DNA from 4 places in the Bacillus sp. FJAT-45350 genome. Region 2 is predicted to be linked to each of the others. Evidence: riboswitches for the same ligand, from Rfam matches in the RefSeq annotation. Region 2 holds a riboswitch; each other region holds the start of a gene.
The links. A riboswitch is a leader RNA that binds a small molecule or an ion and turns the genes downstream of it on or off. The one in region 2 is predicted to bind thiamine pyrophosphate.

Region 1 (7,673 bases), 150 kb from region 2:
GCTCGAATGAAAGTGTTTGAAACACCATATTTATGGCCGTTTCTACCATTTTCATATCGTCCCTTCAGAGATGTGCTATTCCGTGCAGCGATGCCTTTAAAAAACAGAAGACCGTCTGCAATCCACCCAACTGATCCAGATCGATAAGTTGCTTACCTGAATTAAAAAAGGTATTGTCAAAATGGTGAACTAACCATTTGACAATACCTTTTTTAGCTTTTCGTTTTAAATTATTAGATTATTTTAGCTCATTCATTTCACGGTGAAAGTAGTCATCTTTTATATAAATATCAGAATGATTAACAGCCGTACGGTCACTAGCAATAACAAGACCAAATGGTGAATTGTTTTGATCATTTACAACGGTGAAAGGTACGTTGTTTTTGTTTGCCTCTTTTACGTAATTTGAATAAAGGTGGTACGACAAATTTCCATTGATGAATAGTCGAATGTCTTTTTTATTATTAAGAAAACGTACTGCCTCATCATACATCCCCTTGTGTATGACTTGTTTTTTCGTTAATGCAAGATAGATTCGTTCCACAATAGTAGAAAGAAAAATATTTCTCTCCTCTGGTAATGTTTCAGGAGTTCCGTAAATTCCTCTTTCAAGTATTTCGTTTACTTTGTTTGACAAATCTTTATCCCCCTTCAATAAGTTCTTATTTCTTGTCCTAAACAGGAGTCTTATACATATAGTAAACCATAGACAGCGTATAAAAAAGCTTTTAATACACTTCAGTAGTTTGTTTATTTGTTGGAGTTTTTATTTGTCATAAGGAGGGTGAGTATGTTTACGTGGATTGCAGCATGCTTTTTTCTACTTTTTGTTGGAATAGGTTTAGGAGGAGTTTTCATTTCTAAAAGAATGATGCCAAATCAAATGCTTTTCTTTTTAGTGGCAATATTGTTTGGTATGGCAGGCTATTTAGGAATGATTTCTGGTTCTTTAATAACTCATTGGCTTTCACCACGTATTGGGGAGATTATTGTTGCTATTATCTGTCTTGCTTTTATTGCTTTATGTATCGTTCGTTTTCATCCTACATTAGGCTTTTTTCATTCAGAAGATAAAACATTATGGGGAGTACTAATCTTATTGTTTTTTATTATTGGAGTAGAGTGGGCGTTACTTGAAATGAGTCGGCTGTTTCTATTAGTGGCGGTTTTGTTATTACTCGGTGCTATCATTGGAGGGGCGATTCTTCAATTGGAATTCGTTAAGAAAATGTGGAGAATTCCATTTTTACCATTCTTCCCCTTAGTCTGGCTACTTCTTGTTGTAGTATTGAAATTTGTATGAGTCATTGCATGATATTTTCAAGTTGCACTATAATAGGTGTGTTCAAAAAGTTGAATGATTATTTCTTTGAATAAGCAGAACACAGAAGGTGAAAATATGAAAACAATGTACGATATTCAACAATTATTAAAGCAGTATGGCATCTTTATTTATACGCGTAATAGAGGGAACGATTTAGAGTTAATGGAAGAAGAGATACGAGAATTGTATACGATGGAACTAGTAGATGTGAAAACGTATCAGCAAGCTTTATTAATTCTAAGACAGGAAAAAAGAGAAAATACTGTAATTAAAGGTGATTAAGATGGTAGAACAGTGGTTGGCAGGAGTCGATATAGGTGGTACGTCAATTAAGGTGGCGTTTGTAAATAAATATGGCGACATTATAAAAAAATGGGAGATTCGAACGAATACATCAGAAGAAGGTAAGTTTATTACGACAGAGATTACAAAATCGATTGATAAACATCTAGATGAGCTTGGTGAAACAAAAGAAAAGCTACGAGGGATTGGGTTAGGGGCACCTGGATTTATTAATATGGAAACAGGCTATATCTATAGTGCTGTAAATATTGGTTGGAAGGAATTCCCTTTAAAGGACCGCCTTGAGGTAGAATCTGGTTTACCTGTAATCGTTGATAATGATGCCAACATTGCTGCTTTAGGTGAGATGTGGCGTGGAGCAGGAGATGGTTCGAAGAATTTATTATGCATCACACTAGGAACAGGTGTTGGTGGAGGAATCATTGCAAATGGGCAAATTGTTCATGGGGTAAACGGAATGGCTGGTGAGATAGGTCATATCACAGCCGTACCAAAGGGTGGAATAGCATGTAATTGTGGTAAAACAGGATGTATCGAAACAATTGCTTCTGCTACAGGACTATCCCGTATGGCTACGGAAGGCTTAAACGGAAAAGGAACACAAAGTATATTAAAGAATGTATTTACTCAAAGAGGAAGACTCACAAGTAAAGATATTTTTGAAGCAGCAAAACAAAATGATCAGTGGGCTACAGAAGTGATTGATACAATGGCTTTCCACTTAGGTTTAGTGATAGCTAATTTAGCTAATTCTTTAAATCCTGAAAAAATTGTAATCGGTGGAGGCGTTTCGAAGGCAGGAGCTCTTTTATTAAAACCTTTGAATCACTATTTTCAACAGTTTGCTCTTTCTAGAGTCTCACAAAGCTTTAATATTACTATAGCTACTTTAGGTAATGATGCAGGTGTTATTGGAGGAGCATGGTTGGCGAAAGAAACGTTTAAATAAATGGATATGTTACGTTGTTAAAATAGACTGTGACTAGCGGTATTTTACTCACTATCTCCCCGTCAATACATAAAATAATAATAAGAAAATCTCTGAAAAGAGGGTAGTAAGATAGGATTCTAATGGAAAGAGTAAGGGTAATAAGCAATTAGTGAAATCTAAGTTAGTGCGAAAAATGAACTACTTTGGTACAATTAAGTTGTTTGTTTTTACAGAAATACACTTTGTTACGTAAGTTGTTATTTCTAGGAAAGCCGACTTTTCGGTTTAAACATTTGATTTAGCTAAAAGCTTTTATAATGCGAGGGGAATATACTATGGCGAACTATCGTGTTGAACGAGATTTATTAGGTGAAAAAGAGGTTCCAGCTGATGCTTATTATGGAATCCAGACGATGCGTGCAAAAGAGAATTTTCCAATTACAGGCTATCCACCACATGAAGAATTAATTAGAGCTTTCGGGTTTGTAAAAAAGGCTGCTGCATTAGCGAACAAAGATGTTGGAGTATTAAATGATAAAATTGCAGAAGCGATTGCTAGTGCATCAGAGGAAGTAGTAGAAGGGAAATACAATGACCATTTTATTGTCGATGCAATTCAAGGTGGAGCAGGTACTTCTTTTAATATGAATGCTAATGAAGTAATTGCCAATCGTGCAATTGAATTATTGGGTGGTAAGAAGGGTGAGTATGTGAAGGTCAGTCCAAATACTCATGTAAATATGGCCCAATCGACGAATGATGCCTTTCCGACAGCGATTCATATTGCATGCTTAAATTTAGCTAAAGGCTTAACAAAAGCACTTGAACAACTAATAGAAGCGATGAAGGAAAAAGAGAAAGAATTTGATGATGTTATTAAAATGGGTAGAACTCATTTACAGGATGCTGTTCCAATTCGCTTAGGTCAAGAATTCGGTGCGTATCGCCGAGTGTTAACTCGAGACCTAAGTAGATTAAACGGCTCGTTAAGTCATCTATATGAAATTAATATGGGTGCGACAGCTGTAGGTACTGGATTAAATGCAAAAACGGATTATATCAAAAAAGTGTCAAAATACCTGTCTGAAATAACTGAAATGCCTTTTAAAACAGCAGAGGATTTAGTAGATGCTACTCAAAATACAGATGCTTATACAGAGCTTTCAAGCGCCTTGAAAATCATGGCAATTAACTTATCAAAAATTGCAAATGACTTACGTCTAATGAGTTCAGGTCCGAGAACTGGTTTAAATGAAATCAATTTACCAGCTAGACAGCCTGGTTCATCAATCATGCCAGGTAAAGTAAATCCAGTTATGTGTGAGGTCATTAATCAAATTTCATTCCAAGTCATTGGAAATGATCACACGATAAGCATGGCATCAGAAGCAGGTCAATTAGAATTAAACGTAATGGAGCCAGTGTTAGTTTTCAATCTCCTTCAATCACTATCAATATTGCAAAACGGAATTGGTGTATTCCGAAAATACGCAATTGAAGGCTTAACTGCAAATATTGAGCATTGCAGAAACATGGTTGAAAGAAGTGTTGGGATCATTACAGCAATTAACCCTCACGTTGGTTATGAAGTAGCAACAAGAATTGCGAAAGAAGCAATTCAAACAGACAGACCGGTAAGGGAAATATGCTTAGAACGTGGTATTTTATCAGAGGAAGAGTTAAATGTAATATTAGACCCGAAAGAAATGACAAATCCAGGTATAGCTGGGGCAAAATATATTTATAACTAGCTTCTAAACCGAGGCTGTCTCAAAAGTGTGAATTCATGGCAATGACTCCTTACGCTACTCGTCATCTTATGAGAAAACCACTCACAGTATGACTTCAAAACATGTAGCGACTCCGCATTGCTTTGGGGGTGTCCCAAAAGGTAAATAACAACCTTTTGGGGCACCCCTTTTACATTATCGCTCTATCCTCAAAATATTTGTATGCTTCAACATAACGAGAGGTGTATGACAAAAGTGTGAAAAAATTATAAAAAAATCCTTTTGTTATTCATTGTTCAACATGTTAATAAATGAGATAATACTACAGAAAATAAGGTCAAGATTTAGATGCAAACGAAAAAAAATTATGGGAATTAAATAGAGGGTGGGTAAGTTGATAAAAGCTTTTGTATTTCTAATTATTATCCTTTTTCTATTTACTGCTTGTCAGCCTTCTACTGAAGTTCGTCCAATGCCCGCTTACGAACATGTAATTGTGAAAGAAAAGATCGCTTTTGCACCTTCTTTCAAACAGGACATACATACATTAAATGTGAATCCATATAGCTTTGTTGAAGTTAGTGAATGGTATAGTGATCGTGAACTTTTATACTTGAAAGATGAAAATGGTTTATCCATCATACAAAGGTTTGACTTGTACACAGGAGATAATACTATATTTTTTGAAGTTGATGAGCCTGTGCTGTATGTAGAGGCAAATAAGGATTATAGTCTATTTGCTATCCAAACTATTTCTTTGGAAAGTGAAAAATCCCCTTTATACATTGTTGATAGTGAGGGACAAGTTAGGTATCAATTTGATGATATTGGAGAGGATTACACAATTTACTGGAGTCAATATGAGGAGGATGAATTACTTATCGTAGCTTTCCTTCCTAATTGGGAATACTATGTGTATCATCTATCGATTGGAGAACAGTCATTAGCCCAATTAGAAATTGAACAAACGTATTTTCAATGGCTAACAGAAGATGAAGTTGGCTTTTTAGACTGGCCGTATGAGCCAAGCTACTATGCACCTTTAGTTTCTTATAATATTCATACAAAGGAAAAGCAAAAAGTAGACGATGAGATTTTGGCTTTTCTTTCGTTTCAAAATGATAAATATGTAACAGTTAAGGTTAACTCACCTACTGATGAACATTCCATTTATCGTTTCTATGAAAAAGGTGAAAAAATTAATGAAACAAAAGTGCCTGTATTAAATACGTTTTCTGAGCAGTGGTGGGTGCCATTTCATGCCTATTCAGATAACCTCTTTTACTATCTTCGCCCATTTCGTAGTGGAGATTTCTTTAACTACCGTGATGGATATACTCTTGTTTCATTCAATATTACGACGGGACAAGAAGAAAAAATTATTGTGGTAGATAACCATGCGCCAATAAAAATTTCTCCAAATGGTGATTGGATATTATACGGTCATAAATCAGAGCAGATTATTAATGTAAAAAATAAACTAATGAAGAAGCTAGTAAATATGTAAAGGCAATTTTGTTGTATTATTGTCCAAATCTGTCATAATGAAATTGTATATGAATAAGACTAGGGGTGTCTGCAATGAAACGTGGGCTGAGAAAAAGGTAGTAATCCTTTTACCCTTGAACCTGATCTGGAAAATACCAGCGTAGGAAAGTCGACTAATTGATGCTATTTAGCCGTAATCCACTTCGCTGGGTTACGGTTTTTTGATGGCTTAGGAACAAGTGAAAGCTTATTCAAAGAATTAAACAAAAGACCGCTTTGCGCTTTTTGTTCTTAGGTTAGTTCAAGTATTTTGCTGATAAGGAAGGGATAATTAATGAAGGATTTTAAGTTATATGCCATTACAGGTGAAGAATTTCATCCTGGACGAGACTTACTAACTGTTATGGAAGAAGCTATATTAGGTGGAGTTGATATTATTCAGCTTCGTGATAAATATAGTAGTAAGCGAGATGTACTAAAAAAAGCACAAGTATTGAGAGAGCTAACAAAAAAATATGGTGTTACTTTTATTGTAAATGATCATATAGATGTAGCTTTAGCTGTGGATGCTGACGGGATACATTTAGGACAAGACGATATTCCATTAGCTGAAGCAAGAAGAATTATGGGGAACAAAATAATTGGAATTTCTACACATGCGATTGAAGAAGCACTAGAAGCAGAAAAGGGCGGGGCTGATTATATCGGTGTTGGACCAGTATTCCCAACCAAAAGTAAGGTAGATGTAGTTGATCCAGTAACAACAGAGTATGTAAAGCAAGTGGCAAAGGAAATCAAAATTCCGTTTGTAGCTATTGGTGGCATTAAGCTTCATAATGTAGACCAGGTATTAGCTGCGGGAGCAAGTAGAATTTGTGCTGTAAGTGAGATAGTAGGAGCAGAGGATATTAAAAGTACTTGTGAATCATTTTTATCGAAAATTAACAGCGAGGCGAAATAACATGGAATTAATCATAAATGGTGAAGTCGAAAACATAGATGTAACAACATTAGATGAGGTAGTAAAGCATTATGGGTTAGAACAAAACCTCGTCGTAACTGAAGTGAATGGAAGTATCATTGATAGAAGCCAGTGGGAATCAACTAGTGTAGAGCCTGGAATGAAAATTGAACTGGTGCATTTCGTAGGAGGAGGGTGAACAACATGAAAAAAGATACGTTTGTTATTGGAGGAAAAGAGCTTTCTTCACGTTTTTTTATTGGGACAGGACGCTACCCAAATCCATTCGTTCAAAATGAGGCAATAAAGGCATCGGGAGCTGATGTACTTACATTTGCTATTCGTCGTGTAAACCTAGATGCCCCTGATGAGGATGCGATATTACAACATTTAGAAGGTCAAACATTTACATACCTTCCAAATACGTCAGGTGCAAAAAATGCAGAAGAAGCAATTCGTATAGCTAGATTAGCAAAGGCATCAGGACTTAGTGATTGGATTAAAGTGGAGATAAGTGTGAATGAAAAAACATTACTACCAGATCCGATCGAGACACTTAAAGCAACAGAAGTATTAGCAAATGAAGGCTTTGTTGTATTACCTTATACATCAGATGATCCAGTTATTTGTAAGCGGTTGGAGGAAGCAGGAGCTGCGGCAGTGATGCCAGGTGGTGCTCCAATTGGAACTGGTCTGGGGATTCTTAACCCTTATAACCTTGGATTAATTGTTGAAGAGGCTAATGTACCAATTATCGTTGATGCTGGATTAGGTTCAGCTTCTGACATTACTCAAGCAATGGAACTTGGAGTAGATGGTGTTTTAATGAATACACCTGTAGCAAAAGCAAAGGATCCTGTAAAAATGGCATTAGCGATGAAATATGCGATAGAAGCAGGACGACTTTCTTATTTAGCAGGACGTATCCCAAAGAAA
Region 2 (7,673 bases):
AGCACCCCTTATCGGAGCAATGGCTACTGGTAACTGCGCGATTATAAAGCCGTCTGAATTAACTCCAGAAACATCAGCAATTGTCGCAGAAATTATCAAAGAGACTTACTCAGAAAACTATATAACTGTAGTAGAAGGTGCAGTGGAGACGAGTGAAGCTTTACTTAAGGAACGTTTTGATTATATTTTCTTTACTGGTAGCGTAGCGGTTGGAAAGATTGTTATGGAAGCAGCTTCTAAATACTTAACACCCATAACACTTGAATTAGGGGGGAAGAGCCCTACCATTGTTCATGATGATGCAAAGCTCGAGATAGCAGCAAAGCGCATTGTTTGGGGAAAATTTATTAATGCCGGGCAAACATGCGTTGCTCCTGATTATCTACTTGTTCAAAAAAATGTGAAAGAAAAATTAGTAGTACAGCTAAAAAAAGCAATAAAAGAATTTTACGGTGAAAATGTTATCAGTAATTCTAATTATCCAATGATTGTTAATCAGCGTCATTTGGATCGTTTAATAGCATATTTAGACAATGGAGACATTGTCTATGGTGGTCAGTCAGAAAGAGAAAAACGTTTCTTAGAACCTACACTTATTGAGAATGTTTCCCTTGATTCACCGATCATGACGGATGAAATTTTTGGTCCAATTTTACCAATTCTTGAATATGGCTCCTTAGATGAAGTCATTGAAATAGTTAGAGAACGTCAAAACCCCCTTGCTCTTTATTTATTTACTGAGAATGTAGCTACTGAAAAACGTATACTAAACGATTTGTCCTTTGGTGGTGGATGTATTAATGATACGATTTATCACCTTGGCACTCCTCATTTACCATTTGGTGGTGTAGGAGAAAGTGGTATGGGTGCATATCATGGTAAATTTAGCTTTGATACTTTTTCTCATCAAAAAGGGGTACTCAAGCAAACATCTAAATTTGATATACCATTAAGATACCATACGACAAAAGGTGCTTTAACGATGATAAAGCGAGTATTTAAATAATGTGTGTTTATTACTATTTCTTTTTTATTGAGTAATCATTCATTCCTTGGATGATACTGTCTGTGTAAATTCCTACGTTTCGTACCATTCTAATGCGTAGGAGGGGATGAAAATATGAAAAAAATGTTGTTATCATTAACAGCAGTAACATTTATAGCGGGAAGTTTAGTCGGCTGTGGTACTGCTGGTGTAGATGGTCAAAATGTAAACGTGCAACGTCAAGATTCACCAACCCAACTTGACCGTGGAGCAACACCAGGTACACACGATCCAATTATGCGACGAACTGAACCCTATACTCAACAATCACGACACCCGATAACACCACAAGCTCATAATCAAGACTTAGGGAGAACTGGTATTGAAGGACAAACGACTGGGACGACCGGGACAAGAATGGGTCAAGAAGACCAAAGTAGTATGAGAGAGAGACAACAAGGTTTGCGTCTTGGTACTGCTGGTGGATTTAGATAACAGGCTATGTGTTGTATTTAACCCTTTGGCATATATTGCTAAAGGGTTTTTTAGAGCGAACTCGGGCAATAATTGGGAACGCTATTCGTCTTACTTGAGAAAACCCATCTTAGTAGCTCCTTCGCACATTGCTTCGAAGATGTCTAAAAGGTAAAAAAGACTGTTGGAAAAGTGAAAATCACACTTTTTCAGAAGCCTTCCTTTTGGAACATCTTCTTTTTAATGTGTTGCTTTTCATATTCTTAGGTTCTATTGGTTAGATGTGTCAGAGTATTTTTCTTCTCTCTGAACAACATATAGCGTAGGAGGGGATGAAAATATGAAAAAAATAATTTTATCATTAACAGCAGCAACATTTATCGCAGGAAGCTTAGTTGGTTGTGGAACTGGTGGTGTAGAAGGTCAAAATATGAACATGCAACGACAGGATGCACCAACCCATCTTGATCGAGGAGTAACTCCAGGTGCTCACGATCCAATGATGAACCGTCCAGGAACAACACCGGGAGTATTTGATCCTACTTTACGTGGTACCCCTGGAGTTCATGACCCTGGATTAGGTCGACCAGGTATAGAAGGCCAAATGGGACAAAGAAATGTTGATGGTCATCGTGGCTTAATGAGAGGGACTCATGAAGGTCCAATTGAACAACGTAACAATGTCTTATCTCCTGCAGGGGAAAGAAACAGAGTACCTGACCAAACACCTGAAGCAGGCATGCGTTAATGAAAATAAAATTGCGTATTAAGTAACCATGAAAAGTTCTTTTTACGTTTTTATTCTAAATTCGTTGACAGTGTCGGTTAGAGAAGTTAGTGTATTTTAATTTTTTCAGAACACTATTTAAATTAAGAAGGGATGAAAATATGAAGAAATCATTAATGACTTTAACAGCAGCAACATTTATTGCAGGAAGCTTAGTTGGTTGTGGTGATATGGGAGCACAAGGTACTCATGGTACACAGGGAACAACTGGAGTAGGTGTTCATGGAGCTCCAACAGCACCACAGCACCAAACAATTAATCATGGAGTAACTAATAGAGGTACCCAAGGATCTACTATTCATAGTAAACAAGGTACTCATGGTATAAGTGGTACTGGTCAAGGTACTGCTAGAATAATGGAAGCGCCTGGAACTACTCAAGGTGTTGCACGTGGGGAAAGACCATTTAAAGGTCACTTTCCAGATGTTGAAGAAGAAAAATGGTTTACTGAAGATATTGAGTGGGTTAGAGACCATGACATTATGAAAGGTAAACCAGATGGTACGTTTTCACCTAACGAAGAAATGACTAGAGCACAAATGGCTACTTTAGTTAGAAACCTTGCTGAACAGGGCTATATTGATGTACCTGAAGATGAAGTAGAAGACGAGACACCAGGAGCAGATGAAACTCCAGGGGCAGACGAAACGCCAGGAGCAGATGAAACTCCAGGGGCAGACGAAACGCCAGGAGCAGATGAAACGCCAGGAGCAGATGAAACTCCAGGGGCAGATGAAACGCCAGGAGCAGATGAAACACCAGGAGCAGGCGAAACGCCAGCAGAGCAGTCTTAAAAAATGATTTTAAAAACCCCTTTAGTCAAGGCTAAAGGGGTTTAAACCTATTGATAAATCGTACTGCCTTTTTCACGAAATTCTTCTGATTTCTTTTGCATTTCTTTTTCTACGCTCTCAACTGTGAAGTTTTCTTTTTCTGCTTTATCACGAATGTCTTGAGTGATTTTCATACTACAGAACTTGGGACCACACATTGAGCAGAAATGTGCTGTTTTTGCTCCTTCTGCTGGTAATGTTTCATCATGAAAAGAGATTGCCTTTTCTGGGTCAAGTGATAGGTTAAACTGATCGTGCCAGCGGAATTCAAATCGAGCTTTTGAAAGAGCATCATCTCTTTTTTGAGCATTAGGATGTCCTTTTGCTAAATCAGCTGCATGAGCTGCTAATTTGTATGTAACAACTCCTTCACGTACATCTTCCTTATTAGGAAGTCCTAAATGTTCTTTCGGTGTGACATAGCAAAGCATCGCTGTTCCAAACCAACCAATCATTGCTGCACCAATAGCAGATGTAATGTGGTCATAGCCGGGTGCAATATCGGTTGTCAATGGACCTAATGTATAGAATGGTGCTTCGTTACAAATCTCTAGCTGTTTATCCATGTTTTCTTTGATTTTGTGCATTGGTACATGACCTGGTCCCTCAACCATTACTTGTACATCATGCTCCCAAGCAATTTTTGTTAATTCACCTAAAGTTTCAAGTTCAGCAAATTGAGCTTCATCATTTGCATCTGCAATTGACCCAGGGCGTAACCCGTCACCTAGTGAGAAAGCAATATCATATGTCTTCATAATTTCACAGATTTCTTCAAAATGAGTATATAAGAAGTTTTCTTCATGATGTGCAAGGCACCATGCAGCTAAGATAGAACCTCCTCTTGATACGATACCTGTAAGTCTGCTAGCTGTCATTGGAACGTAGCGAAGGAGGACACCAGCATGAATCGTAAAGTAGTCAACCCCTTGCTCTGCTTGCTCAATTAATGTATCACGGTACACTCCCCATGATAAATCCTCAGCTATGCCATTTACTTTTTCTAGTGCTTGATAAATCGGCACTGTTCCAATTGGAACAGGCGAGTTGCGGATAATCCATTCTCTTGTTGTATGGATATGTTTACCTGTTGATAAATCCATAATATTGTCAGCACCCCAACGAGTTGCCCATGTCATTTTTTCTACTTCTTCTTCGATTGAAGAGGTAACGGCAGAGTTTCCAATATTAGCATTGATTTTTGTATGGAAGTGACGTCCGATAATCATAGGCTCACTTTCAGGATGATTAATATTTGCAGGTATTATTGCACGTCCATTTGCAACTTCAGAGCGAATAAATTCAGGCTCTAGTCCCTCACGTATTGCGATAAACTCCATTTCAGGAGTAATAATACCTTTTCTTGCATAGTGAAGTTGAGTAACATTCTTTCCTTTTTTTGCTCTGATTGGTTTTCGGTGTGATGTATCAAATCTTTCTACTTCAAATGAACGTTCTTCTGTTTGAAAGCCATTATCCTCTGGTTTCGTACTTCTTCCTTCATATTCTTCTACATCTCCACGCTCTAGAATCCAGTTGCGGCGTAATTGAGGTAATCCTTTACGAACATCAACAATGTGATCAGGGTCTGTATATAAACCACTTGTGTCGTATACACGTAGAGGTTCATTTTGTTCTTCAATATCGTTTCGTACAGTTGGGCTCAGTTTGATTTCACGGAAAGGTACACGAATATCCTCTCTTGAACCTGTTTCATACACCTTTGTACTGTTTGGGAATGGGGGCATCAATGATACATTTTTTTCTTTCATAGACATAAAAAAATCCTCCTTCATATTGTTCAAAATAATTTGAACCATCTAGACAGGAGGAGGGGGTTTTAGGATATTTACACAGTAAAACACTATGATGATACGTCGTCAAAAAACAAAAAGACCGCTAGCAAGCGGTCGAATAGATAGACGTATTCCTAAGAATAATCCCTCCGCTAGCATTACCTAGATCAGGTTCCCGGTCGATAGCAGTGTCAGCTATCCTCTCAGCTTGTTACTCTCAAGCTCCCGTTTCTTCATTTACAATATTATCCTAACAGATTGAAAGAATACTAGCAAGGAAAAATTTTGTGTAAATGTGAATGGATGTACAATATTTTCTTAATTTAACTTTGAAAGGATACGTCTGACAGTGAAGTGAGTTATATGATGATATAACCAACCTCCTCAACGGCTTCGACAAAGTCTGATACATCCGCTATTTCTTCATTGTATTGAACTTTAATTGTCTTTTCCTCTAAGCTTCCCTTTGCTTCATTTACACCTTCTACTGATTTAATTGCCGTTTCTACAGTTGTAAGGCAATTACCACAGCTCATTTTTTCTACTTGTAGAGAAATTGTTTTCATTGTTCTTCACTCCTGTCTTTTACTTTACTTGCCATTATTCTTTTGAGAAAGGTTGATTTCTATACTTATTGCTTTAGAAAAGGAGATTATAGATATAATTTTTAAAAAATAATGAAAATTACTAAGAAGTTTAGTATAAATAAAGAGAATATAAAATTTAATCTGTTTTAGAAAAGGAGTTGTGCCATATCTCGATCATTTAAGAGTGATTGTAACTGTATAAGGATAATTTTAAGCGATATCGTTGTCAGTTAGTCTGAAGGGGATATATACCAGCACAACCCAATTAAGGCTTATTATGAAGCTTTGCAAACAAATTTTCCCTATGGTAAATTTAAAACAACTTAAGGAGCTCGAGTGCGAAGTGAGTCCGACGCTTGTTAGGAGTTAATTTGTTGTCTTAGTTGTGCAATATAATATAGAGACAAAGGTTGTACACATTAGCGAATTAGACTCAATACCAAGAGATTTTTTTGAGTATTCACAAACTTTAAAATAAAACATTATAGGAGCTGGGAGAAGAGATGAAAGTAGCAAAATTTGGTGGTTCATCAGTAGCAAGTGCGGAACAAATTAGAAAGGTATCAGCGATTATTACAGACGATCCAGAACGAAAAGTAGTTGTCGTTTCTGCACCGGGAAAGCGTAGTGACGAAGATACGAAAGTAACGGATTTATTAATACAATTAGGAGAAGCTCACTTAAGTGGTGCATCCACAGAAAAGGAACTAGCAGCTGTTGTTGGTCGTTATGCAGATATAGCCAAGGGCTTAGAGCTATCTCATGAGATTATTGAAACAATTGAGGCGGATTTAAAAGAAAGATTAAGCTTTGATACAACAAATCAAGGGAAGTTTATGGATTTAATCAAAGCGAGTGGTGAAGATAACAATGCAAAATTAATTGCATTCTATTTGCAAAGTAGTGGAATTGAAGCTCACTATATTTGCCCACTGAAGGCAGGTTTACTAGTAAGTGATGAACCAGGAAATGCTCAAGTACTACCAGAGGCATATGACAATTTATTTCAATTAAGAGAGCAATCAGGAATTCTTATTTTCCCAGGCTTCTTTGGCTACTCACCTGAGGGGACTCTCGTGACATTCCCTCGTGGAGGATCAGACATTACAGGCTCAATCTTAGCAGCGGGTATTGATGCGGAACTTTATGAAAACTTTACTGATGTAGATTCAGTTTACGCAGCAAACCCGAAAGTGGTTGAAAATCCTGTAGAAATTATGAAAATGACTTACCGTGAAATGAGAGAGCTTTCTTATGCTGGCTTCTCTGTTTTCCATGATGAAGCATTAATCCCAGCTTTCCGTAAGAAGATTCCTGTATGTATTAAGAATACAAACAATCCGAGTGCCAGAGGAACAATGATCATTGCTGAGCGTGAATATGAAGCGAATCCAGTTATCGGTATTGCGAGTGATTCGGGCTTCTGTACAATTTACGTTCGTAAATACTTAATGAATCGTGAAGTTGGATTTGGTCGTCGTTTACTTCAAATTATTGAAGATGAAGGTATCTCATATGAGCATATTCCATCAGGGATTGATGATACATCAGTTATCCTTGAACAGGCTCAATTAGATGGTGAAAAAGAACACCGCATCATTGAACGTATTAAAACTGAGCTCGAGGTTGATGACGTGTTCATCGAGCGTGATTTTGCGATGATTATGATCGTAGGTGAAGGCATGCATAATACAGTTGGTATTGCAGCAAGAGCAACAGATGCACTTTACCGAGCTGAAGCAAATATTGAAATGATTAACCAAGGATCATCAGAAGTTAGTTTAGTATTTGGTGTTCATGAAGAGGACGCTGACCGCGCAGTTAGTGAACTATATAAAGAATTCTTCGGAGCTTGTAAAGAGAATTGCATTCAATAAGTATAAACAAAAAAAGCACTGAGCAAATTTTTGCTCAGTGCTTTTTCTCTAACCGTAAAACGATTTCCTTCAATTCACGTATTTCTTGTTTTAAATCTGCCATTTCTTGTTTCTTCTCATCTTTTTCAGCCTTTTTAATATCAGCTTGTTCTAATTCATTTGCCTTTTCGACGTTACTTACAATAACTCCAATAAAGAGGTTAAAGACAATAAAGGTCCCAACTAGGATAAAGAGTACAAAATAAATCCAAGACCAAGTAAGCTGTTCAAATATCGGTCTCATAACTCCACTTGCCCATGATTCTAGTGTAACTACTTGGAAAAGTGTTAATAA
Region 3 (7,673 bases), 1.2 Mb from region 2:
TTTTAGAGTTTTTAATTAATGTTCAAGCAAATTTAAACCTCATCATCATTCCTAGTTTTCATGGTGATACTCAGCGGGCGGTCGAATTAGCCAATTACCAATGGCTAATGTTTTACCCTTGTATTTATACGTTTGCTATATGGGATGCATATCGTGACGCTGGAGGGGTGTCAAACCCTTACGCCTACCTTCCATTTGTCTTTTCAGCTTTTATAGGGACTATTGGAGTTATTTACTCATCAACATTGCGAATCTTTGGATTATTGTTAGGTCCAATTTTTTTACCAATTATTTTTCTTATTATAGGTGCCTTTATAGGTTGGATTATCAAAATAATAGTAATTAGAAAAGCCAGTACTCAGTAAATAAATCTATTTTCTAGCTGTGGGCCCCGAAAAAGTCATTATACACGAATCAAGACGCGGTAATCGCTCCGTACATTATGCACTTGCTGCAAGAAACCACTCGTAGCAAGCTTAAATTTTGGGAACGGCTCGCGCAAAACTTTAAGCCCACAGAAAAAGTGGGCTCTTCTATTTTAAATTTTTTTCAACTGACCATATAAGTCTTCAATTGAATTGCATTTGGTTATTTTTCCATTAAGTATGTAGAACGGACATTTTTTACATGTCTTACATTCTCCAAGACAACCTTTGCGTTTAACTTTTATTGAGGGATTAAAGGATTCTAATGCTTTTGCTACTTTTTTTGTTTTGAAATTTTCTTTACATAGACAAACCTTACTCATATTTTATCACCTCATAAAAATTGTCATCAATAATGATTATCATTATTGCTATAATACCAGATATTCTCGATTTTGTCATAATAAAATTAAAAAAAGTCTACTTTTACATGGTTAAAAAAAGAAGGAGAGGGTATCCCAAAATGGTTCTGGGACACCCTCTCCAAAAAATAATTAATCTTTTTTCTATCTCTACTCTTCCTAACTATAATAATGCCATATACCATTTACCATTTTCTTTTCAATCATTTCTCTATACTCTAATAAATCTAAATGTCCAATTACCTCTGACATAACTAAGGCAAATTGCTTTTCATAAACTGCTTGATATAAAGTTTGAGCGATTTCGCTCCCTGTATGTAAACCATTAATAATCAATTCTAAGATTCTTGCTGACTTTCTCTCTATTCCGGCAAGTCTTTTGTCTATTAGTACTATTGGTTCGTTTATAATCAATCCATGACCTGAAAAAACAGTATCCATATGTAACTTCGAGCATCGATGAAGAGAATCTATATATTGCACAATCGAACGATTTCGTTCACCTGTAGCAGTAGGCTCTACTAGAGCATTGCTTGAAATATGTTGAATGAGGTGGTCACCACCAAATAACCATTTTCTTTTTTTATCGTAGAATCCTATTTGATCAGGAGCGTGTCCTGGTAATTCGATTACTTCAAATTCCAGAATGGTATCCCCTTCTATTAACGACGTAATAGGAGACTGAAGTGCTAAATGCTTATTTTTTTCAATGGATTCCTTTAAGTGCTCAACTTGTCGCTCCCCTGCTTCACCACAATTCATTTCACGATATAGCTTTTCAAAAAACTCCACTCTCATTGTTAGAAACTCTTGGTCTCGTTTCACCCTTGGAATCGCATCAGGATGAGCATACACTGGTATGTCATGCTGTTTTGTCAATCGATTCACTAGCCCTACATGATCACCGTGATGGTGGGTTAGTAGGATTTCTGTCATATCACGAACAGACAACCCTTGTTCAGCCAATGACTTTTCTAAACTAGTCCAACATGCCTCATTATTAACTCCCGCATCTAGTAGACTTAATCCGTTCAAATGCTTCACTACATAAAAATTATACGTTTCAAGACTACCCTTCGTTGGCACACTTATCGGATAGACCGTATATCCATCCCTCTCTAGTCGATTCATCAACAACACATCCTCATTTACTCATGTTTACATTATTGTACAGTATACTAGCTGATTTCTAAAAGGATATACAAATAAAGCAGATTTACAGTTATTTCTTAGGATTTTTGTTACACTTGTATTTAAGCATTGTATTTCTACATGAGGTGATAGTGTGAAGCTAAAAAAGATAATCTTATTAGCAAGCTTACTTGTTTTCCTAACAGGTTTCTTATATTTTCAAAATAACTCAATTGTAATAACAGAAAAAACAATTCACTCATCGACACTACCAGAATCGTTTAATGGGTTTCAGATTGCCCACTTATCAGACTTACATAATAAAAGCTTTGGTGACAATCAACATCGTTTAATTCATAAGGTTGAGCAGACAAATCCTGACGTCATTGTCTTTACCGGGGATTTAGTTGGTTGGCAAAAGGATGGGCTCGATGCAGGAATCCTATTGATGGAAAAATTAGTAGAAATCGCCCCTACTTATTTTGTAACTGGAAACCATGAGAAATGGGCGATGAACGAATACTCTCTTGAATCACAATTGGTAGGCTTAGGTGTTAGATTCCTTAGAGAGGAACTAGAGATGATTTCAATAGATGGGGAGATGATTCAACTTATCGGCATTGACGACCGGCCTGGCTTTCATCTGAGCGAGATAGAGGATGGTATATTAGAAGGAGTGAATTTAACTCTTTTAGAAAAAGCACTAGAAAATGAGTTTTCTATTCTTCTAGCACATCGACCAGAGATATTTTCTCTTTATTCAGAGTATGACGTTGATTTAGTGTTTTCAGGACATGCTCACGGAGGTCAAATCAGACTTCCCTTTATCGGCGGTCTCTTCTCTCCTAATCAAGGCATATTGCCACCCTATACGTCCGGTAGTTATAACCAAAACAACACAACGATGATTGTGAATAGAGGACTTGGAAACAGCTCTTTTCCATTCAGAATATTCAACCGCCCCGAAATCGGTCTCATCACATTAACCCTAGAATGAACATATAAAAAGTAAGAGATTGGGAAAAAACAAGTTTAAGTAATAGCATTGGCTTCACTCGCCACAAGCCCGTTGTGAAAAAAACACTCACAACGGTCTTTTAAAAGATGGTGGCGGTGAAGCTCATTGCATCGAGGGTGAGACACAAGGAAAAAAACAACCTTTTGTCTCACCCTCTTCCATTCATTATTCATAACCCATCATTCATAATTAATTTTTCTCGTCCATCGGCCACATTGCTTCATTATAAGACATATCCCAGAACATGTATTCAAAACGAGTTGTATTTAAGAAGATTTCCTCTAGCTTTTTAAGTTCTACTTCCTTCATGCCATCTGTTAATTCATCTAGTAAATTAATCGTCCAATCCGTTAATTCGCTAAATTCTTTCGAGCTATACATTTCAATCCATTCACCGTAAAATTCATGATCCGCAGCGCCTGGAATTTGATTTAGCTCTTTACCAATCTCATTATAACTCCACATGCAAGGTAAAAGTGCAGCAACTAAATCCGCTAATGTTCCATTTTGACCAACATGTAGCATGTAATGAGTATATGCTAACGTTGTCGGCGAAGGCTTCGCTGTTTCTAATTCCTCTTCAGATATCTCAAATTTCTTTGCATATTGACGATGCAGAGACATTTCTTCATTTAATGTAGAGTCTAATAGATTTGCAAATTTCCCCATTGTCTCAACATCCGTTGCTTTAATTGCCCCAAGAGCAAATAGCTTCGCATAATCAATTAAATATAAATAATCTTGAATCATGAAAAAACGAAACTTATCCTTATCTAACGTACCATCACCTATTCCTTTAACAAATGGATGATTATGATTTTTTCTCCATATTGGCTGTAATTCCGTATGTAATCGTTGACTAAATTTCATCTCTAAACACTCCTCATTATCGTTTTGTGTGACTCCAATCATATATAAACTTCACTAATACTTTTGTAAACTCTAGTAACTGTTCAATTGACACTTGTTCATTAACAGAGTGAGCATTTTGTAAATCTCCTGGACCATAAATAACAGTAGGGATTCCTGCATCTCCTAACCAGCCACCATCTGTTACGGTTGGAGAGACATCAATAATTGAATCTTTTCCTAATACAGTATCATGAGTTTTTGCTAGTAACTGCACCCCAGCATGAGTAGGATCAACTTCTAAAGAAGGAAAAATTTCTCCACGGTCCTCAATCATTGACGTTCCTCCCCAAGTAAATGTTGGAGGGTTCTCTCTTAACCATGGGTCACCTTTTGCTACATTTAAAATATGCTCTTCAATTTCCTTTGAAACGTCTTCATATGTTTCATTCGGATAATAATGAACTGTAATCCAAAGTCTGCACTCGTCCGCTATAAAAGCTGCATGACGTCCACCTTCAATAACTGCTGGATTAATCGTATTGGTCCCTGGTAAAAAACCTGGATAACTTTTTGTGACAGCCCAATGCCTTTCTAGTTCTTGCAATCCTGCTATCACCTTCATCATCTTCTCGATTGCACTTGCTCCGAAAAGCTTTCCACCCGCATGGATCATATTTCTTCTTGTTGCATCATGGAAAGTCTGACTGCTTTTTACTGTAACCCAACCTGTAATGACTCCACCTTGACCTTGAATATGCAAATCACTCGTATCAACCACAAGGGCAAAGTCAGCGTCATAACCACGTTTACAGCATTCTAGTGTACCCGCCTCGCCTACCTCTTCTCCTATGACTGATTGAAAAATAATATCTCCTGGTAAATCAATTCCTTGTTCCTTTAAAAGAGTTAGAGCAAAAATTGCCCCCGCTAATCCACCCTTCATATCAGCTGCACCGCGGCCTATAACAACTCCGTCTCTTACAATAGGCGTGAACGGGTCTTTTTCCCACTCTTCATCTTCATTTACCTCCGCAACATCCATATGTCCATTGATTATTAAGCTTTTATGCTGAGTGTTATTTGTTCCTTTTCGTACACCTACAACATTTGGATCATTCGGATATACATCCCACATATCAATGTTAAACCCTAATTTTTCTAGCAAATCCGCAACATATAATTGAGCCTCTTTCGTATTTCTCGCTGGTGGTGCCGGAGTTTCAAATGAAATAAGTGTTTTGAGTAATTCAATTAATTCTTCCTGTCTTTCTTCTACTTGGTGTAACACAGCCTTTAATCTTTCAGTCATGTATTTGCCTCCAATAAATAAAAAACCACTTCACCATATGGCAAGAAGTGGTTGTCAGTTTCAACTTTAAATCAAAAAACTGATAGGTTCGTACACTTCTTCCCTACGCTAGTATGAACTAGATCAGGTAATAAGGGTATGACATTTAGTCATTCTCAGCTAGATAGCACCCCTAGAGTGGTTTATATTAAGTTTTTTCCTTATAATAGTTGTAACATAATCGATTGAAGTGTTCAAACAATTCAATTCATTATCAGTCGACTTTTTCAATCAAGCTTCTTATTTAGTAACAGAATTATAGACACATATGAGTCCTCCTTTTTACTAAACTATAGAGGCTTATATATAGGAACTGTAGAAATTCACAAGAAAAAGGGATAATAGTCGGTTTCAAATACCTACATTTCCCTTTTCTTTGATTTTATCTTCTATTTATAAAATGTCACGAACTATTTTCCAGATTAACAGAAAATTTAATCTACACAGTCTTATTTTCAGCGACTACACGTTAATTCCTTAATTTATTTTTCATAATTGATCTTCATTTTATCTGCTGATAGTTTTGCATTTTCCCGTGCACTTTCAACAGTTTCTGCTGTATGTAGAACGACCGCCATACGACGCCCTATCTTCGTTTCAGGCTTTCCAAAAAGCCTTACTTGTGTACGAGGTATTTCTAAAGCATCCTCTACACCACATATTTGATAATCCTTACTTTCTTCCCAAGCTTTAATAGTTCTACTTGCTCCTGGTGAGAGTAAACGGATTTCAGGAATCGGAAACCCTAATATTGCTCGAATGTGAAGGGCAAATTCTGATAGTTCTTGAGTAGCCAGAGTAACCATGCCTGTATCATGTGGACGAGGAGAAACTTCACTAAAATAAATTCCCTTATCTGTAATGAACAGCTCCACTCCAAATAAACCATAGCCACCTAATGCAACGGTAACTTTCTTTGCTACCTCTTCTGCTTCTGTAATTTGCCCCTCTGTCATAACATGTGGTTGCCAAGACTCAATATAATCACCATCTTCTTGTACATGACCAATTGGCGCACAATAAGAAGTACCAGAAACCGACCGAACCGTTAAAAGCGTAATTTCCGATTCAAAGTGAATAAATTCTTCAACGATGACACGAGTTTTCTTTGCTCGCGCACCTTCTAATGCAATCGTCCAAGACTTTTCAACATCCTCAATTGTATGGCATACACTTTGACCTTTACCAGATGAACTCATAATCGGTTTTATTACACACGGTGTTCCAATTTCCTTAACAGCTAATTCTAATTCCTCTAAAGTGTCTGCAAAAGCGTATTTTGCTGTTGGTAACCCTAACTCTTCACTAGCAAGACGGCGAATCCCTTCACGATCCATCGTTAACTTTGTTGCCTTAGCTGTAGGAACAACATGTAGGCCTTCTTGCTCTAATTCTAGTAATGTGTCTGTAGCAATTGCTTCAATTTCAGGAACGATATAATCAGGCTGTTCATCTTCAATAATTCGACGCAGCTCTTCCCCGTCTAACATATCGACTACATAAGAACGGTGCGCCACCTGCATAGCTGGAGCATGTTCATAACGGTCGACAGCTATTGTCTCAACTCCTAAACGTTGTGCCTCTATGACAACTTCCTTCCCTAACTCACCAGAACCTAATAACATGACTTTCTTTGATTTGTTGCTTAACGGTTGTCCATACATATGTAATTTCCCCTTTATTCGTTTATAATGCAAATAATATCGTAGAAATCCATAACTTACAAGGTTCACAAATGATAATAAACGAATGTTTCTATAAAAAACATAAATAAAGTTCGTTATCTCTGCATATTATTTCTTCAAGTCAAAATCAGATAAATGGATAATAAAGGGGTAAAAAGATATAATATATAGGAACTGTTTTTATTTTTAAGATTGAGGGTGAAATTATGAGTGTACATATTAATGCAAAACAAGGTGAAATTGCTGATAAGATTTTATTACCTGGAGACCCTTTACGAGCAAAGTATATTGCGGAAACTTTTTTAGAGAATCCGAAACAATATAATGAAGTTCGAGGGATGCTAGGTTTTACAGGTACGTATAAAGGTGAGAAGGTTTCAGTTCAAGGAACAGGAATGGGTGTACCGTCTATTTCTATTTATGTCCACGAACTGATTAACGAATATAATGTAAAATCATTAATTCGTGTAGGAACATGCGGGGCTTTCTTAGATGACGTTCATGTTCGAGATGTTATTCTCGCTATGTCGGCATCAACTGATTCTGCAGTAAACAAAGTTCAGTTTAAAGGATTAGATTATGCTCCAACTGCTAATTTTGATTTGTTGAAAAATGCATATGACGTAGTGAAACAAAGTGGCAAAAAGGTACATGTAGGTAATGTATTTACGAGTGACTGTTTCTACGATAATGACGAACAGTTCGTGCCTCTTCTAGCTAAGCACGGCTCACTAGCTGTTGAGATGGAGTCATCTGCTCTTTATACAATTGCTGCTCGCTATAAAGCAAAAGCACTATCCATTCTTACTGTTAGTGACCATCTCATTACAGGTGAACAAACTACTTCTGAAG
Region 4 (7,673 bases), 1.8 Mb from region 2:
GCTTTCACTTATCCACTGCTTAAGTATTTTTTAATTTCCTGGTAAGCGCTTAAAAACTCCGCCCAATGGACGGAGTTTCATATGAAGATTATTATTTTTGGAATTGTGCTTCTTCAGTAGACCCTTTAAGAGCAGTTGTTGAAGAAGTCCCACCTGTAATAGTTTGTGCCACTTCATCGAAGTAACCAGTTCCAACTTCACGTTGGTGACGAGTTGCAGTGTAACCAAACTCTTCAGCAGCAAATTCAGCTTGTTGAAGCTCAGAGTATGCACCCATTCCACGAGTTTTGTATCCACGAGCAAGTTCAAACATGCTGTAGTTAAGTGCATGGAATCCTGCAAGTGTAACGAATTGGAATTTGTAACCCATTTTTCCAAGTTCTCTTTGGTATTCTTCGATTGTTGCTTTGTCAAGGTTAGCTTCCCAGTTGAATGATGGCGAGCAGTTGTATGCAAGCATTTTTCCAGGGAATTTAGCATGGATAGCATCAGCAAATTGCTTCGCTTCTTCCAGGCTTGGTTTTGAAGTTTCGCACCAGATAAGGTCTGCATATGGAGCATAAGCAAGACCACGAGAGATTGCTTGGTCGATACCACAATTAGTGCGGTAGAAACCTTCAGCAGTTCTTTCACCTTGTTTGATGAACGGCTTATCGTTATCATCAATATCACTTGTAATTAAATCCGCTGCATCAGCATCAGTACGAGCAACGATTACTGTAGGAACTCCAGAAACGTCCGCTGCTAGACGAGCACTAATTAAGTTACGGATTGCATTTTGAGTTGGGATAAGTACTTTACCACCTAAGTGACCACATTTTTTCTCAGAAGCTAATTGGTCTTCGAAGTGAACACCAGCAGCACCAGATTCAATCATACCTTTCATTAATTCAAATACGTTTAACTGGCCACCGAAACCTGCCTCAGCATCTGCAACGATTGGTAGGAAGTAATCTACGTCACCTTCGCCTTCCATATGTTGAATTTGGTCTGCACGAGATAAAGAGTTGTTAATACGTTTTACAACTTGTGGTACAGAGTTAGCCGGATATAAAGATTGGTCTGGATACATTTGTCCAGCTAAGTTAGCATCTGCTGCTACTTGCCACCCACTAAGGTAAACTGCTTTAAGACCAGCTTTAGCTTGTTGTACCGCTTGACCTCCAGTTAATGCTCCTAGAGCGTTAACGAATGGCTCTTCATTAATAAGATTCCAAAGCTTTTCAGAACCGCGACGTGCTAATGTATGTTCAATAACTACAGAACCTTGAAGACGAACTACTTCCTCTGCTGAGTATGGACGTGTTACTCCTGCCCAACGTGGGTCGTTGTCCCATTGTTCCTGCAATTTTTTAGCTGCTTCTTGAATGTTTACTTTTGTCATAGTCTCCATCTCCCTTAATTGTTTAATAAATAAGTAAAAGTTGAAATTTTATGAAAAAAATCTTTGCTGCCGTTTTGTCTGGTGACGACTGTAAGGAGTAGCTTACATTGAGCCGTCACCTGTTTGAGAAAGTTAGGTTTTTTTGCCAAATGAGAAAGTTATAAGTCTAACAATGAGTAATTGCGTCGTACGAGAATAGTAGAAACATAGTATTAATTGTCAGTTTCTTGTATTCTCTCTTCTGTATTACTACAGGTTGTTATCTTATGTCCTTATGATATAACAGAGAAAAATAAATTACAACCACTTTTTTCATATTTTGGCCTATTTTAAATAAGTCTTAATTTTCTGTTAATTTAAACCCTTATGTAACAGTAGTTACGGCTATTTAGTAAGCGCTTGCAAATATTATTTTTTTCTAAAAAATGTTGTTATAAGACAACTCAATTGGTATTTCATATAATAAAACAGTTATATTATTCATTGAACATTCAGCAAATTCCACCAGAAGTTTTATATTGTTTTTATAGTCTATTTATGTTAGTTTTCTATATAGTTATAGTAAAAATAATAAAATAGTTTCCGCTAGGGGTGCTGATATGCTGAGAGAGGTTTTAGCCTTAACCCTTACACCTGATCTAGTTAAAACTAGCGTAGGGAAGTGGATGGGATACATATGAGCTTTTTAATTTGATTTAAAAATGATATTACTCATATACCTAGAGCCACTTCATGACTGAAGTGGCTCTTTATTTTATCGAAAGTGAGTCGATTAATATGAAGAACGACGTCCTTTCCTTTAAGGATGTATCCTTTGCTTATAGTAAAACAGACCAATTGAACATACTTTCAAACCTTTCATTTAAGGTTGAACAAGGAGAGTTCGTTACATTATTAGGCCCCAGTGGTTCTGGAAAAAGTACAATATTCCGATTAATTACTGGATTAGAACAACCACTACTTGGGGAAATAAATTTAAATGGAAATCCAGAAAACAACCGTTGTGGCAAGGTCGGCTATATGCCTCAGCAAGATATGCTACTTGAATGGCGTACTGTAACAGAAAATGCAATGCTTCCATTAGAAATACAAGGTGTTTCAAAAAAGAAAGCTAAACAAAGAGTATTAACTACTTTAAAAGAATTTGGGCTTGCTGGCCATGAAAATGATTTCCCACATCAATTATCAGGTGGAATGAGGCAACGCGTGTCATTTCTTAGAGCTATGCTTAGTGGAAATGACATGCTTCTACTGGATGAACCTTTTAGCGCATTAGATGCTATGACAAGACTAGCAATGCAAGAATGGCTCCTAGAGCAATGGGAACAGCATCAAAAATCTGTCTTATTCATAACACACGATATAGATGAGGCGTTGTTTTTATCAGATCGTATTTTACTTTTTTCCGATAAGCCGCTCTCACACTATGAAGAGTTACATGTGCCTCTTTCCCGTCCACGAAAAGTGGATGACCTAATCAAGCCCGAAATGATTAAGCTAAAACAGGAATTACTTACTAAGCTACGTAAACAGGTGAAGCTATGAAATCATTAAAATATTATTTTAGTTCAGTTATTCTTGTCGCGCTTCTAATGTTCATCTGGGAGATTAGTGCACAAAGTTATGATAAGAAGTTTATTCTCCCCGCCCCTACCGACATTTTTTTTAAGATGATAGAGCTAAACAATATTCTGTTGTTTGTTCACTTTCCGGCGACATTACAGATTGTATTAATTGGTTTAGCAATCTCAATCATCTTTGGTGTGTCTTTAGCTATTTGGATGAATATGAGCGTCATTGCTGAAAAAACATTTTTTCCATTAGTCGTTGCTTCTCAAACGATACCAATCATTGCACTTGCACCTATCTTTGTTCTTTGGTTTGGCTATTCCATTTGGAGCAAAGTAGTAGTAACTATATTAATTACATTTTTCCCGATTACTGTCAGTACCTTTGATGGTCTTCGTTCAACAAATAAACAATTAATTGACTTAGTAAAAACAATGGGTGCTAACAAAAGGGACGTATTCTTTAAAGTCCAAGTACCATCTGCACTTCCTTATTTCTTCTCCGGACTCAAAGTTGCCGTAACCTTAAGTGTTATTGGTGCAGCCATAGGAGAATGGTTAGGTGCTAACGCTGGTCTAGGTTACTTTAGTCGTCGCATGATGACTCAATTTGACGGGGCAGGCGTCTTTGCCCCTATCGTATGGTTATCTATTTTAGGAATTCTACTGTTCCTAATTGTAAAAATAATAGAACAAATTACATTAAAATGGAGGAATAACAAATGAAGAGATTTTCAATGTATCTTTTATCAATTGCTACTGCACTTAGCTTAGTAGCTTGTGGCGGTGGAACAGATGAACCTTTAGAAGAAAGTGATGCTACTGGTGGCGAGGAAGAAATTACCGAGGAAACGGATGCTACAACTGGAGAACCAGATTTAACGACAATCGATATAATGCTAGATTGGTATCCAAATGCTGTTCACTCTTATTTATACGCTGCGATTGAGGAAGGCTATTTTGAAGAAGAAGGTTTAGATGTGAGTATCATCTTCCCTGCTAATCCAACTGACCCAATTAATTTAGCTGCAACAGGATCAATCGATTTAGGTATTACATATCAGCCAGATGTTATTTCAGCAAGAGCTATGGACATTCCAGTTGTATCTGTTGCTGCAATTGTTCGCTCACCATTGAATCATATGATGATAATGGAAGACAGTGAGATTCAATCTCCAAGTGACTTAGAAGGAAAAGATGTCGGATATCCTGGGATTCCTGTTAATGAACCGTTACTAAAGACAATGATTGAAGCAGACGGTGGAGATTTCTCTAAAGTGAATATGATTGATGTTGGCTTTGAATTAGGTTCATCAATCGTCTCTGAGCGTGTTGATGCTGTCATTGGAACTTATATTAATCATGAATTTCCAGTATTACAACACCAAGGACATGACGTTCGTTATTTTAACCCTGTTGACTATGGTGTCCCTGCTTTTTACGAATTAGTAATCGTTACAAATGAAGACACGTTAGCTGAAAGAGAAGAAGATATTAAAGCATTCTGGCGTGCTGCTACAAGAGGTTATGAATTAATGAAAAACAACCCAAGTGAAGCACTAGACATTTTATTTGCTAACCAAGACCAAGCAAACTTCCCGCTTATTCGTGAAGTTGAAGAACAAAGCTTAGAGATCCTTCTATCTAAGATGGAAACTGAAACAGAAGCATTTGGTAGCCAATTTGAGGAATCTTGGGAAGAGGTAATTCAGTGGCTTGTAGAAGAAGGATTAGTAACTGAAGAACTGAATGCTGGAGATATTTTCATTAACTTAGAAAACTAAACTTTTATCATACAGTAAAAAGAAGGAGTATAGGGCTCAGATATCGTCCCTACTACTCCTTCTTTTTATATTTGTTCAAATAACCAAACGTAGATAACCGCTCCATCTTGTTCTTCCGCTTCAAACATTAATCGATAGTTACCAATTTTATATTCAATCATCCATAACCCTTCCATTTCATTTAGTTCATCAATGTCTGGATTTCCTAATGCTTTTTTTACATCTTGTACATTAAGCTCAAGCTTTGAAATTGGTTTAGCAATCGCCACAACAACTTCTCTATCTGGATGAATAAAATATGTTTCTTCTTCATATTGATAAAAGAGGCCACCCTCGTACCATCCAGTATCAAGAGGTTCTCCTTTTTGTGCAAGTAATTCTTCTTTAGAAGTACCTACCGGAAGATCAGTATCGACTAATTGTCCCTTGAACCCTTTTTCTATCCAACTAAAATCAATGACACTTTCCTTTTCCTCATGTTTTGGTTTTTCTGTTGTATAACTCCCAAGCTTAGTATTCGTTTCCATATGCTTGACTGGTAGATTGTGATTTATCGAAGATTGTAATGTACTACTAGCAAATGTTTTGTTATGCAAAAAATGAGCCCCATGATGACTACACCCAGTTAGCAATAGACCCAAGACAATAATTGTTAATAAAGTCGTCTTCTGTTTCACCGTTCATCACTCTCCCTTGGCAACGATGCTTTTTCCTGCAACCTAACAACTCTTTATTACATATGTACCCTACTAACAATAAATTATTCATCTTAAAAGTTAGTTCAAAATAGTCCAAATTGGCAGTATGAGTAAAATCATAGCCATTCCTCCAACAATAATTGCCCCTATTTGTTTCTTATCCTTCCAAAGAATATAGGCATAGGTGAAGGTATAATAACAAAGATATGCTCCAATCAACAACATCACAATATCCACTTCATCAGTCCTTAAACTTTCTTATATCCATTTGATTAAGATGCTTACCAAATTGCTTTAATTCAACATCTACCTCAACGTTAATTTTAGCCTTTGGGTATGACGCCATCCAATCAAAGCTTTCATACTCTTGTAATGTAAGAAAATTTCTTTTCACAATGGAAGACCATAAAAATGGTTCCCCACGAAATTCCTCTTGTGTTTTCTTTATTAAATTCAGTGTTTTTTCTTTTATTTCGGCTTCAATATGTTCCTTAAGAATTTGCTGCTTCTCCATATCTTCTACGTAATTGATATGACTTGGAATACCGATTATATCTAACTGAACCGGCAGCATCACATTCACTACTGGCTTGTCACCCTTTACATCCACTTTCACTTCTGTTCTTTGTTCATTAAGCAATCTTGCAGTAATATGTTTTTCACTTTCAATTGGATCAGAAAAAGTAATAATCATCTGCTTTACTTCAATTTTGGGCCTAAGAAGGAGTGAAAATCTTGTTTCTTCACCATTTAATGCCCCTATCATTTCACCCTGTTTAATAACAGCTGAACCAATCGTTTGAGTAGGATTCCCACCTGACTTTTTTATTTCGCCTGGAAAGTATTTGTCTTCTTCTCCCTCCTTTTTATTAGTAGAGTTGTCCACAGAACCATATGAAGCCAAAAATAATCCTGCATTTTCCTCGGTACGACTCAATAATTGATGTAGTGTAGAATCTGGAATAAATCCAGTATCTTCCCATCTTTCAGCTAATTCATCATAATATCGATGAGGCTGAATTTCTAATGTAGGCTTATTTTCCTGTAAAAAATGCTCTGCTTTTTCCTTTGAAATAATGACATTCATTCTTCTTCTTAATTGTCTATCACGTACAGTTGCACTTAAATAAGGCATCATTTTATTTGCTCTAGCTACCTCTTCACTAATAATTAATGCTTTCGAATGGGTAAAAATAATATCTCTCGTGACAAAAGCAACAGCTAGATCTCTTGCTGATAACAAGTCTGGTGCTGCAACGGAAACAATGTCTGAAAACTCATCCTCATTTCCTCCTTCAGCTGTTGCACCAGGTCTAGCTAATTGATACGTAACGATTAATTCATCATGATCTCCCATATCAATTCCAACAGCAATGACGTAGGCAAGCTCTTCTAATTCAGCGCGGTCCCAACATCCTGAAAGTAATAAAGCGATAACGAGTATAATCACTTTTTTCATGCTGACATCCTCTCCTTCCTCCAAGAAAGAACAAATAACAGAATGGGAAGAAGAAAGAAAATAAATGAACTACCTATGAAAAGATAATTTTCTATATACGCCGTAGTTTTGATAGGATTTTCAGGCAATAAGCCTAACATGACCGTCAGCCCTGCAAAAGAAATGAGCAATGGTTCAAACTCATTTATCTGTATAAGTTGTCCAAAAATGTAAGTTGTAATATATAATAACATGGCAAAACGAACTACGGATGATATTACCCAAAAGCCGACAAAGAATCCTTCAAAGTTTGAAAATACACCAGTTATTTTAACCATTCTCGTCACCTGTTGAAATGGATAAGTAATATATTCGACAGAAGGAAAATCCAAAATCATCACGTAAGCAGCTAAAGAAAATGACAGCTCAACCACGACGAACACACTAGCAATTATATATGCTATTCTTCCTTCTCTCCCTGACCTAACATAAGCGAATAACACGAGTAAAAGAAATAATTCAATATACATTCCTTGATTAGTAAAACCACTAACTACTAGTTCCTTTCCACCAGGACCAAACAAAGGAAACAAGTTCTCTATATCCATTGATGTTAGTAACATAAGAAATAGAAACAGCATTGTAAGTTTCACCCAAGGAACCACAAGCCAAGCTGTTCTACCTATCGCTTCTAATCCTCTTTTTGCAACAAATAAGCTTCCGATAATTAAAAAGATATAGATTGCTTCAATTGGGGTTGTCGGATAAAAGATAGTTGTTGCCACATCAATTGTACTTCGA

Region 1: another riboswitch for thiamine pyrophosphate. It lies ahead of thiE (thiamine phosphate synthase); the one in region 2 lies ahead of thiC (phosphomethylpyrimidine synthase ThiC).
Region 3: another riboswitch for thiamine pyrophosphate. It lies ahead of CD003_RS04620 (acetylornithine deacetylase); the one in region 2 lies ahead of thiC (phosphomethylpyrimidine synthase ThiC).
Region 4: another riboswitch for thiamine pyrophosphate. It lies ahead of CD003_RS01720 (ABC transporter ATP-binding protein); the one in region 2 lies ahead of thiC (phosphomethylpyrimidine synthase ThiC).

The regions. Positions count from the first base shown of each region.
Region 1 is NZ_NISU01000001.1:2,272,685-2,280,357, reverse strand. Features, by position in the region: gene CD003_RS11505 (spore germination protein) at 1-147, shown strand, start outside; gene CD003_RS11500 (YueI family protein) at 239-637, opposite strand; gene CD003_RS11495 (hypothetical protein) at 791-1,303, shown strand; gene CD003_RS11490 (YqgQ family protein) at 1,400-1,606, shown strand; gene CD003_RS11485 (ROK family glucokinase) at 1,608-2,576, shown strand; gene aspA (aspartate ammonia-lyase) at 2,894-4,309, shown strand; gene CD003_RS11475 (hypothetical protein) at 4,683-5,795, shown strand; TPP riboswitch at 5,847-5,960, shown strand; gene thiE (thiamine phosphate synthase) at 6,111-6,737, shown strand; gene thiS (sulfur carrier protein ThiS) at 6,739-6,936, shown strand; gene CD003_RS11460 (thiazole synthase) at 6,942-7,673, shown strand, end outside.
Region 2 is NZ_NISU01000001.1:2,127,241-2,134,913, reverse strand. Features, by position in the region: gene CD003_RS10710 (aldehyde dehydrogenase) at 1-1,006, shown strand, start outside; gene CD003_RS10705 (hypothetical protein) at 1,121-1,480, shown strand; gene CD003_RS10700 (hypothetical protein) at 1,800-2,207, shown strand; gene CD003_RS22085 (S-layer homology domain-containing protein) at 2,348-3,040, shown strand; gene thiC (phosphomethylpyrimidine synthase ThiC) at 3,088-4,857, opposite strand; TPP riboswitch at 5,003-5,114, opposite strand; gene CD003_RS10685 (heavy-metal-associated domain-containing protein) at 5,235-5,441, opposite strand; gene CD003_RS10680 (aspartate kinase) at 5,966-7,339, shown strand; gene CD003_RS10675 (ion transporter) at 7,374-7,673, opposite strand, start outside.
Region 3 is NZ_NISU01000001.1:916,847-924,519, reverse strand. Features, by position in the region: gene CD003_RS04645 (hypothetical protein) at 1-365, shown strand, start outside; gene CD003_RS22530 (DUF1450 domain-containing protein) at 539-748, opposite strand; gene CD003_RS04635 (MBL fold metallo-hydrolase) at 947-1,918, opposite strand; gene CD003_RS04630 (metallophosphoesterase) at 2,073-2,915, shown strand; gene tenA (thiaminase II) at 3,126-3,806, opposite strand; gene CD003_RS04620 (acetylornithine deacetylase) at 3,823-5,097, opposite strand; TPP riboswitch at 5,181-5,281, opposite strand; gene purT (formate-dependent phosphoribosylglycinamide formyltransferase) at 5,619-6,800, opposite strand; gene deoD (purine-nucleoside phosphorylase) at 7,028-7,673, shown strand, end outside.
Region 4 is NZ_NISU01000001.1:342,756-350,428, reverse strand. Features, by position in the region: gene aceA (isocitrate lyase) at 92-1,393, opposite strand; TPP riboswitch at 1,962-2,061, shown strand; gene CD003_RS01720 (ABC transporter ATP-binding protein) at 2,162-2,929, shown strand; gene CD003_RS01715 (ABC transporter permease) at 2,926-3,678, shown strand; gene CD003_RS01710 (ABC transporter substrate-binding protein) at 3,675-4,736, shown strand; gene CD003_RS01705 (DUF4309 domain-containing protein) at 4,802-5,413, opposite strand; gene CD003_RS01700 (Ger(x)C family spore germination protein) at 5,676-6,893, opposite strand; gene CD003_RS01695 (GerAB/ArcD/ProY family transporter) at 6,890-7,673, opposite strand, start outside.